3 regions of the Agrobacterium sp. DE0009 genome follow, and region 1 is predicted to be linked to each of the others. Evidence: riboswitches for the same ligand, from Rfam matches in the RefSeq annotation. Region 1 holds a riboswitch; each other region holds the start of a gene.
The links. A riboswitch is a leader RNA that binds a small molecule or an ion and turns the genes downstream of it on or off. The one in region 1 is predicted to bind thiamine pyrophosphate.
Positions count from the first base shown of each region.

Region 2: it holds a riboswitch for thiamine pyrophosphate, as region 1 does, so the genes downstream of both, FS804_RS16250 (ABC transporter permease) here and thiB (thiamine ABC transporter substrate binding subunit) in region 1, are expected to answer to the same signal.
Region 3: it holds a riboswitch for thiamine pyrophosphate, as region 1 does, so the genes downstream of both, thiC (phosphomethylpyrimidine synthase ThiC) here and thiB (thiamine ABC transporter substrate binding subunit) in region 1, are expected to answer to the same signal.

Region 1 covers NZ_VEIU01000005.1:104,474-107,746, forward strand. Annotated here, with positions in the region: gene thiP (thiamine/thiamine pyrophosphate ABC transporter permease ThiP) at 1-690, opposite strand, end outside; gene thiB (thiamine ABC transporter substrate binding subunit) at 710-1,723, opposite strand; TPP riboswitch at 1,760-1,870, opposite strand; gene FS804_RS17960 (VOC family protein) at 1,916-2,308, opposite strand; gene FS804_RS17965 (ABC-F family ATP-binding cassette domain-containing protein) at 2,391-3,273, opposite strand, start outside.
Region 2 covers NZ_VEIU01000004.1:150,841-154,113, forward strand. Annotated here, with positions in the region: gene FS804_RS16245 (ABC transporter substrate-binding protein) at 1-865, opposite strand, end outside; gene FS804_RS16250 (ABC transporter permease) at 862-1,647, opposite strand; TPP riboswitch at 1,773-1,875, opposite strand; partial or broken gene FS804_RS16255 (TadE/TadG family type IV pilus assembly protein) at 2,059-3,273, shown strand, end outside.
Region 3 covers NZ_VEIU01000012.1:21,284-24,556, reverse strand. Annotated here, with positions in the region: gene FS804_RS23645 (amino acid--[acyl-carrier-protein] ligase) at 1-212, opposite strand, end outside; gene FS804_RS23640 (acyl-CoA dehydrogenase family protein) at 217-1,398, opposite strand; gene FS804_RS23635 (acyl carrier protein) at 1,398-1,649, opposite strand; TPP riboswitch at 1,831-1,942, shown strand; gene thiC (phosphomethylpyrimidine synthase ThiC) at 2,038-3,273, shown strand, end outside.

The sequences.
Region 1 (3,273 bases):
CTGATAGATCGCCACCTCAAGTGTGGTGGCGGCCGGTCCGCCGCCTAACAGCAGCACGAGCGTGAAGCTGGTCGCGCACAACATGAAAACGAGGCCGGCGATGCCGGGCATGACCCGAGCGACCGCTGGCCATTCGATAAAACGGAAAGTCGAAACCGGCCCCATGCCGAGACTTGCCGCCATGCGCCAATATTCGCCCGGAATCCGCTCCAGCGTCGCCAGCATCAGCCGGATCGAAAGCGGAAGATTAAAGAACACATGGGCGATGAGGATGCCGGAAAGACCGTAAATGCTGAACGGCTCGTCCACGCCGGCGGACGTCAGGACTGTGTTCAACACCCCCTGCCTCCCCCAGATGGTGATAATACCGAAGGCGCCGACGATGACAGGCAGCCCCATCGGCACCGCCATCAGCCTGATCACCCAGATCCGCCCAGGAAAGGCCCGGCGTCGGCCAAGCGCCAACGCTACCGGCAGCCCCAATACCATAGAAAAAACCGTAGAGAGCGTTGCCTGATATAGTGTGAAACGCAGGATACGCAGCGTATAGGGATTTATCACCCCGGCGGCCGACCCTCCCGCATCGAAGGTAAAAAGGGCTGCGACAGCGAGCGCCATGAACAGGAAAACGGCGGCAAAAGCCGCCGTTCCGAGGATGATCGACCGTCGATAATCCCGACGCAACATCATGCGGAAGCGTGCCTCTTGCTCAGTTCATGCTCATGGCGGCAAGCCATTCGTCGATCCACACTTTGCGGTCCTTCGCCACCTCTTCCGGATCCATCAGAAATGTCTTCTGCGGCACCACAAGCTTTGAAAACGCGTCCGGCAGCGGCTTGGAGGTGGCCGCAGCCGGCATCATCCAGTTGTTTTCGGGAATGGCATCCTGAAAGCCCGGCGTGAGCGTGAACGCAAGGAACTGCTTTGCCAACTCCTTGTGCGGCGCTTTTTTGAGAAGGCCGGAAACCTCTATCTGGATGTAGTGACCTTCAGAGAACGGCGCGGCTTGGTACCGATCAGTTTTTTCAGCAACCATGTGATAGGCAGGAGAGGTCGTGTAGGACAGCACCATCGGCACCTCACCCTTGGTGAAAAGGCCATAGGATTCTGACCAGCCCGGCGTGACGGTCAAAATGCGCTTTCTGAGCTTCGCCCAGGCTTCAGGGGCCTTGTCGCCATAGACGGACTTTACCCACAGCAGCAGCCCAAGCCCCGGCGTGGAGGTGCGCGGGTCCTGAATGACGATTTTCTGCGAAGGATCCCCTTCCACCAGCTCCTTCAGGCTTGCCGGCGGTGTCTTGACGGTCTGCGTGTCGTAGATGACGGCGAAGTGACCATAGTCATAAGGTACAAAGACATCGTCCTTGTAACCGCCCGGCACCTTGGCAGCCGAAGCGTCGATGCCGCTGACATCAAAAAGCCCGGTCTGTTTGGCTTCCGCGATGAGATTTGTGTCGAGACCAACCACGACATCGGCTTTGGACCCCGTGCCTTCGAGCTTTAACCGGTTGAGCAGCGCGACACCATCCGCCACACCGACGAAATTGACCGTGCAGTTGCAGACCGTCTCAAAAGCTTCCTTCACTTTAGGGCCTGGACCCCACTCCGAAACAAAGCTTTCATAGGTATAAACAGTGAGCTCTTGCTTGTCTTGCGCCTCAGCAAAACCGGGCAGAAGCAGCAAAGCGGCGATGACAGAATTCGGGAAAAAACGACGGCGCACGGGTATCTCCTCAAACAAAAAGGGAAATAGCCGCCTGTCCAAAAGCCGTCTAATCCCTCCGCCGGTATGAACCGGATCAGGTTCTTCGGGTTGGCAAGCCTCTCAGCCTTCTGCACAAAAGCGCACAAGACACCCCGTTAGATCATGATGATGGTGTAGTCCCCTCGCCTTATCTTGGCAAGATGGCTCGTCTCAGCCCTGCTGCGTCATATGCACGAGTTCCCAGACATGCCCGTCGGGATCCTGGAAGCTGCCGGCATACATGAAGCCGTGGTCCTGAACCGGCTTCCAGCCGTTGCCACCAGATGCGAGCGCCGTTGCGATCATCCGGTCGATTTCCTCGCGGCTGCCGGCGGAAAGACAGGTTAACACCTCGGTGCTGCTTTTGGCGTCGGCAATCTCACCGTTGATGAAATCGCGAAAACGCTCTTCCTGAAGAAGCATCACGAAGATGTTCTCTTCCACGATCATGCAAAGCGTGCGGTCGTCGGAATATTCCGGATTGAAGCTGAAACCGAGTACCGTGAAGAAGTTTCTCGATACTTCGATGCTCTTAACCGGCAGGTTGACGAAAATCATGCGCATTTCAGACCTCCTCCATGAAGAGCGGGCATAGAACGTTAATTCCGCCTGTGTGTCAAAGCGCGGATGGACCCGTTACGCTGCATCAGCCCTCCAGCTCCTCGCGCAGCATCTCAAGCTCCAGCCATTCCTCTTCCATGGCCTCCAGCTTGTCACGCAGCTTTTCCATTTCCTGCGCCAGTTTGTTGAACGTCGTCTGGTCCTTGGCAAAGAGTTCCGGGTCAGCCATACGCTGTTCCCGTTTTGCGATCTCTTCCTGGGTCTTCTCCATCTCCTTCGGCAGATTTTCGAGCGCGAATTTCTGCTTGAAGGAGAGTTTCCCCTTCGTCTTTGCAGGCTCCTGCGATGCCGAGGCGGAAGATGACGCTTTCGCCTTTTCCTGCTTCTCCGCCTTGCGCTTTTCGTCCGCAGCACCCTTGCGCTGCGCCATCATGTCAGAATAGCCGCCGGCATATTCGATCCAGCGCCCGTCAGGCTGGTCGGGATTAACGGGCGCGATCGTGGAGGTCACGGTGCGGTCGAGAAAATCGCGATCGTGGCTGACGAGGATGACCGTGCCGGAGAAGCCGGCAACGATTTCCTGCAAGAGATCGAGCGTTTCGATATCGAGATCGTTGGTGGGCTCGTCGAGGATCAGAAGGTTGGTCGGCCGCGCCAGAATACGCGCGAGAATGAGGCGCGCGCGTTCGCCACCGGAGAGATTGCGAATGGGCGTGCGGGCCTGTTCCGGCTGGAACAGGAAATCTTTCATGTACCCAGTCACATGCTTCAACTCGCCGTTAACGAGCAGGTTTTCCCCGCGGCCATCGGTCAGATAATGCGCGAGCGTATCGTTCGGGTTGAGATCCTCGCGCTTCTGGTCGAGCGTCGCGATCTCCAGATTGGTGCCGAGCTTCACCGTGCCGCTATCCGGCTCGAGCTGGCCCGTGAGCATCTTCAGAAGCGTTGTCTTGCCTGCACCGTTGGGG
Region 2 (3,273 bases), on a different contig from region 1:
GGGTGTATCGGGCGCGGTCGAGTGCCGCCGGGCGCTTAGCAAAACGCGGCAGCGTGTCGAAAAAGGCCTGCTTGTTCAGCGCGTCATCAAGGTTCGGATAGGCCTTGATGAAGAGTTGCCAGGCTTCCTGCGGATGGTTGGTAATGTAGATCGCGGCCTGTTCCACGGCGGAAAGAAAGCGTGGCAGGCGGCTGTCCGTGGTCAGTTCGCGATGAGTGACGAAGATCAGCTCGTCATAGGCAGGCACCCCGTTTTCTTCGGGAAAGAAAGATCGTCCTTCATGGCCTTCAAGCTTCATCTGCGTCAGTTCGAAGTTGCGGAAACCGCCAAGCGTAGCGTCCACCTTGCCGGCGATCAGCGACGGCGAGAGTGAGAAATTGACATTGACGAGTTCGACATCGTCCTTCGTCAACCCGTCTTTCTCCAGCATGCGCTTCAGCATCGCATCCTCGAACCCGGAAACGGAAAAACCGACCTTTTTTCCTTTCAGGTCCTTCAGGCTCTTGATCGGCCCATCGGCGAGAACCGTAACGGTGTTGAGCGGTGTTTCCACCAGCGTGCCGAAACGCACGAGTGGCAGGCCGGCTTCGTGGTCGAGATAAAGGTTTGGCTGGTAATGTACGCCGATATCGGCCTGTTTCGCCGAGACAAGGCGCGGCACTGCGGAAGGATCGGCTGGCGGCACCAGTTCCACTTCCAGCCCGGCCTCGGTGAACAGGCCGCGTTCCCTGGCTATCACCATCGGGGCATGATCAGGATTCACGAACCATTCAAGCAACACAGTCAGCTTGTCGGCGGCCTCAGATTGCATGGGCGCAAGGACGCTTGCCGCGGCGATGGCGAGGGAAAGAAGCGTTCGTTTCATGGTGCCGACAGTCTCCGTAAATATCTGAAAGGAATGTTGTGTTCTGTTTCTTTGGCCCAGGGCGCGAGATTGTCTGTCGTCCGATCCACGATCAGCCGGAGCAGCACGGCCATGACGGCCAGAATGGCCATGGCGGCGAACATGGTATCGGTCTGCATACGGGCATTGGACTGGATCATCACGAAACCAAGCCCGGCCGATGAGCCTACCCATTCGCCGATGACGGCGCCGAGTGGGGCGAGCGGCGCCGCCACCCTCAAGCCCGAAATCAGCGAGGGAAGCGCCAGCGGCACGCGCAGCCGGGTGAGGATTTGCCAATGGCTCGCCTGTGTCAGCGAGGCGGCGTCGAGAATGGCGCGGTCCGTGCGGTTGAGGCCATCGGTGAAAGCCGAAGCGACGGGAAAGAAGATGATGATCGCCGTCATAACCACTTTCGAAGCCATGCCGAAGCCGAACCAGAGGACGAGGATGGGGGCGAGCACGAAGACCGGAAAGGCCTGCAACACCAGGACCATGGGCCAGACGAAGCGGCCGAAGCGCGAGGTGGCGGCAATCGTGAAGGCGACGAGGACACCGGCGGTAACGCCTGCCGCAAGCCCGAGCGCCATTTCACCAAGCGTCACCGTGGCCTGACCGAACAGGAAGCCCGGCTGGCGCCAAAAGGCGGCGGCGACATCGGCGGGCGATGGCAGAATATAACGCGGCGGCGCAAACAGCCATGTTCCCGCCTGCCAGAGAAGCAGCAGAAGACCAACACCATTCAGCGCATGGGTGGCACGCATGAGCCGGTCCTCAGACGCAAACGCACCATGTGCGAAGAGAGGAAGTGTTCAGCGTCATCGGTCGTCTCCAGATGTGACGATCACATAGATCAAGCATAGCGGAGAAGAGAATGGGCAGCCCCTTGAAGGCGCGACAGTTCCGTTCCTACGCCGGCATGACCCGGATCAGGTTCAAGGGTCCGGCTCATCGCCATCTCAGCACCGTCAGGTGCTCCCCTCGGAAGAGATTGTTTTGTAGGACATGATCTAAAAATGTCAACGGCTCCGCCGACAGATCATAGGTCTTCTATATATTACTTAAATATAGTTATTATTAATATCGGATTTATTGGTAATTAGTTATATAGATAAACTATATCGCAACGACACTGAAATAAACCTCATCCGAATTCTGATAATTCGGAGCTGAGCTTGAAAAACATCTGGCGGGACAAGTCTGGGAACTTTGCGATTCTGAGTGCTCTGTTGATCATACCGATCATCGGATCCGCCGGCGTTGCGCTGGATGTCGTTCGAGCCATGAGCGTGAAATCCGATCTTCAGATGGCAGCGGATTCTGCGGCTCTGGCCGTGGTTGCGGAAAGTTCAGCCAGTGCCGAGGCTGCACGGCGAATGGCCAGCAACGGCGTCGTTTCGGTTGGAAAGGAAGAGGCTGAAGCTTTTTTTCACAGCAATCAGCGGGGGAACCCGGAATATCGCCTATTGGCGCTCGATATACAGGTGAAGAAGAATAACACCGTGATCGAATCGTCAGTGAGTTTTAAGGCTTCGCTCAATACAACTCTCTCCAGAGTCCTCGGAAAGGATTTCCTGACTGTTTCCGGCAACGCAACTGCCAAATATGAGACGGAAACCTATACCGACTTCTATCTGCTGCTCGACAACTCGCCTTCCATGGGCGTCGGCGCAACGCCGCCGATGTGGCCACGATGAAAGCCGCCCTCGGTTGTCAGTTCGCCTGCCATGTCACGTTGGCGGACGGATCTTCCGATCCCAACAGCAGCTATTTCCGGCTCAAAAACAAGGATCCGCAGGCGAAGGGATACATCAACGCGACGACGCGCATCGACGTGGTTGCAAAGGCGACCGCGAGTTTGATGGACACGGCTCAGGACACGCGCAAAAAACCTGATCAGTATCGCATTGCTGTCTACACTTTCGGAAAGACAGCAGAGGATGCCTTTTTTAACAAAGACCTTCCGGAGATTGTCTCGCGTACCTCGGATTTGCAGGCGGCCAAAAAAAAGATCGGAGGAATTGAGTTGATGTCAGTTCCAGGCCACAATTATAAAAGCGACCAGTATACGAATTTCGACCGTGCACTGACGAGGATAATACCGAAGATGGGAACATCGGGAAGTGGCGCGAGTTCCGCTACACCTGAAAAAATCCTTTTCTTCGTGTCGGATGGCGTGGCCGATGCTGTAAAAGCCGCATGTACCAAGAAAAAGATTTGGAATGGACGCTGCCAGGAACCCATAGACACCAAGCTGTGCGACAACCTCAAAAAACAAGGCTTCCGTATCGCCGTGCTTTACACCACTTACCTCCCGCTTCCTGGTAATCAGCACTACGATAATTGGATCGCACCATTCGAAACGGAGATCGGCCCACGCATGCAAGCCT
Region 3 (3,273 bases), on a different contig from region 1:
TAACCGCTTTTTTCGAAATATGCGCGGTTGATGCCGGGCGGAAAACGGATGGCCTCGGCACCGTCGGCACCACCGGTTCGGTCGATCAGCCGCTCGAATGCGGCAATGACGTCCTCAAACTGGCCACTACGGCCATAAAGACCATCCACACCCGTTTCAATCAGCAGGCCTTCTTCGAACAGTCGATCGAGGAACGATGTTTGCATGTCCATGGTCTTATCCCAAAAGGCTCGTGTCCTGCTTGTGAACCAGCAGGAGGTTGGCGGAATTGCCGAGAATGCGGTCGTTGGAAATCATCAGGCGGGCGGAATGCGCGTCGCGCAGGTGTCGGCCAAGGCTATAGGGCGTGCCGTTCTTGTAGCCCATGATGCCGCAGACCAGCATGGCGTGATCGATGATTTCAAGAATGGTTTCCGAAGAGCAGATTTTCACGTTGTTCATGGCGACGGCAAAAGCCATGGACATCAGCTTTTCCGGGTCGCTCTTGGTGTCCTCATAGGCCTTGACGCCAGCGATGACGTTGGACTTCACCACCTGCAGCTTGCTGGAAACCTCCGCAAGGCGAATAGCGCCGGGAGGGGCGGTGCCGGGCGACTTGCGGGCTGCGGCCCTGACGAAGGACTGGGCGCGCAGCACCGCGTCGGAGGCAATACCGTACCAGACGGCGCTCCACAGCAGATGCGAACTTGCAAGCATGGATTGTGCAGCGATTTCCGCGAAGGGCTTGGGGAAAATCTGTGCTGCCGGCGCTTGCCCGCGAAACAGGAAGCCGTCCGAACAGGTGCCGCGCATGCCGAGCGTGTCCCAGGTATGGGTTTTTTCGAGCGTGTACTGGTTTTTCAGGAAGACGGTCATCACCTGATCGGCGGGCGCTGCCTCCTTGTGGGCGCGCGAGGTGATGAGGATCGCGTCGGCATTGCTGCCATAGGAGATAACGGTCGCATCCTTTTCCAGCTGGCAGCTGTCGCCTTCGACCTCAATCGCGCAGATCGAATTGCGCAGGTTGCCGCCGATGCCGCCTTCAGTGGTGGCCGAGGCGAGCAGCAGTTGCTCACCGGCCACCCGGCGCATGAAGCTGGTGTGCCAGGCGCTGTCCACCCCGTGTTCCACGAGACTGGAAAGTTTGATGTGGTGCATGGCGAAGATCATCGCCGTCGCTGAACAGGCCTGGCCGAGCCGGGCACAGATATTGGCGATCTCCTGAAGGCTCGCGCCTTCGCCGCCGAGAGGAGAGGGTATCTGGATGCCGAGCAATCGCTCTGTACGCAATGCGTCGATGGCTTCCTGTGGAAACCGACCGGCAACATCGACGTCATCCGCATGCTTGGCTGCTACGATTGCGACACGGCCCGCGCGCGCGGACAGCGTGTTATCCTGCGGCGCGACGGTCACGTTCATCAGGCTGCCTCTTTACCATCCAGAATAAGCTTAACGGTGTCTTCAATGGCCTTGATGCTGGCAAATGACTTGCGGTTCAGCAGGTTATCCGGAAACTCGATGTCGAATGCCTCTTCTATTCCCAGCATCAATTGCACGGAAGCAAAGGAAGAAAGGCCAGCCGCGTAAAGATCGGCGTCATCTGCAATCGTATCGACGGGGCTTGGAAGCTGGCCGAATTTCGCCAGTATTTCACGTATAGTCGCGTTCATTCAGACGTATCTCCCATGAATCTCACATCAGGATGGTTTGTGCTTATCGTTACGACGCAAACGATAATATTCGCCTAAGCCAATAGGTTAATTGCAACTAACGGAAGAATGCGCCATTTGGGCATCTTTGCCAAGCGCGGATCGTGGTCTTGACAAAAGGCCGGGGGTGTTTTTTCCTGTCGCCATTCACCAGGGGTGTCCCGTCAAGGGGCTGAGATTCTGCTTTCATGCGCAGTGACCCGTTGAACCTGATCCAGTTCATACTGGCGTAGGGACGGTGCAAAGACCTGAAGGCGGGCGGGCGCATGGCGTTTCGTGTCGGCACCCAGGTATTTTCCATCATTCCGGCTCGAACTGGGTCTCCACTGTCAAACTTTGGAGCCTCAAGATGAATATCGCTGCCAAGACCATCCCTCTTTCCGTCACAACCGGGCCGCATGCCGCTTCCGCGAAAATCCACAAGCCGGGCGTTTTGCATCCGCAAATCCGCGTGCCGATGCGCGAGATCGCCGTGCACCCGACGGCCGGCGAACCGCCGGTCACTGTCTATGATTCCTCGGGTCCCTATACCGATCCCTCCCATCCTGTCCTGATCGAAAAAGGTCTGCCGCGCCTGCGCCACGAGTGGATCGTCGCACGCGGCGATGTCGAGGCTTATGAGGGACGGCACGTCAAGCCGGAGGACAACGGTTTTGCTACCGGCGAGCGCCTGACGCCTGAATTTGCCGTGCGTCATCAGCCGCTGAGAGCAACCGCGGGCAAGGCGGTGACGCAACTTGCCTATGCCAGGGCCGGCATTATCACGCCGGAAATGGAATTCATCGCCATTCGCGAAAATCTCGGGCGCGAGGCAGCGAAGGAGAAGCTCGCTCGTGACGGCGAGAGTTTCGGCGCGCATATTCCTGATTATGTCACGGCGGAGTTCGTGCGTCAGGAGGTGGCGGCCGGCCGCGCCATTATCCCTGCGAACATCAATCACCCGGAACTTGAGCCGATGATCATCGGCCGCAATTTTCTCGTCAAGATCAACGCCAATATCGGCAATTCCGCCGTCACCTCCTCCATGGCGGAAGAGGTTGAGAAGATGGTGTGGGCGATCCGCTGGGGTGCGGATACCGTCATGGACCTGTCGACTGGCCGCAACATTCACAATATCCGCGAATGGATCATCCGCAATTCGCCGGTGCCGATCGGAACCGTGCCGCTTTATCAGGCGCTGGAGAAGGTCAACGGCATTGCCGAGGATCTCACCTGGGAGGTGTTTCGCGATACGCTGATCGAGCAGGCGGAGCAGGGCGTGGATTATTTCACCATCCATGCCGGCGTGCGGCTGCACTACATTCCGCTGACCGTTAACCGTGTCACGGGCATCGTTTCGCGCGGCGGCTCGATCATGGCCAAGTGGTGTCTGCATCACCACAAGGAAAGCTTCCTCTATGAGCATTTCGAGGAGATTTGCGACATCTGCCGTGCTTACGATGTCTCCTTCTCACTGGGCGATGGCCTGCGTCCCGGCTCGATCGCCGACGCCAATGACGCTGCGCAGTTCGCCGAGCTGGAAACGCTGGGCGAGTTGACGCAGGTCGCCTGGGCCAAGGATTGCCAGGTGATGATCGAAGGCCCC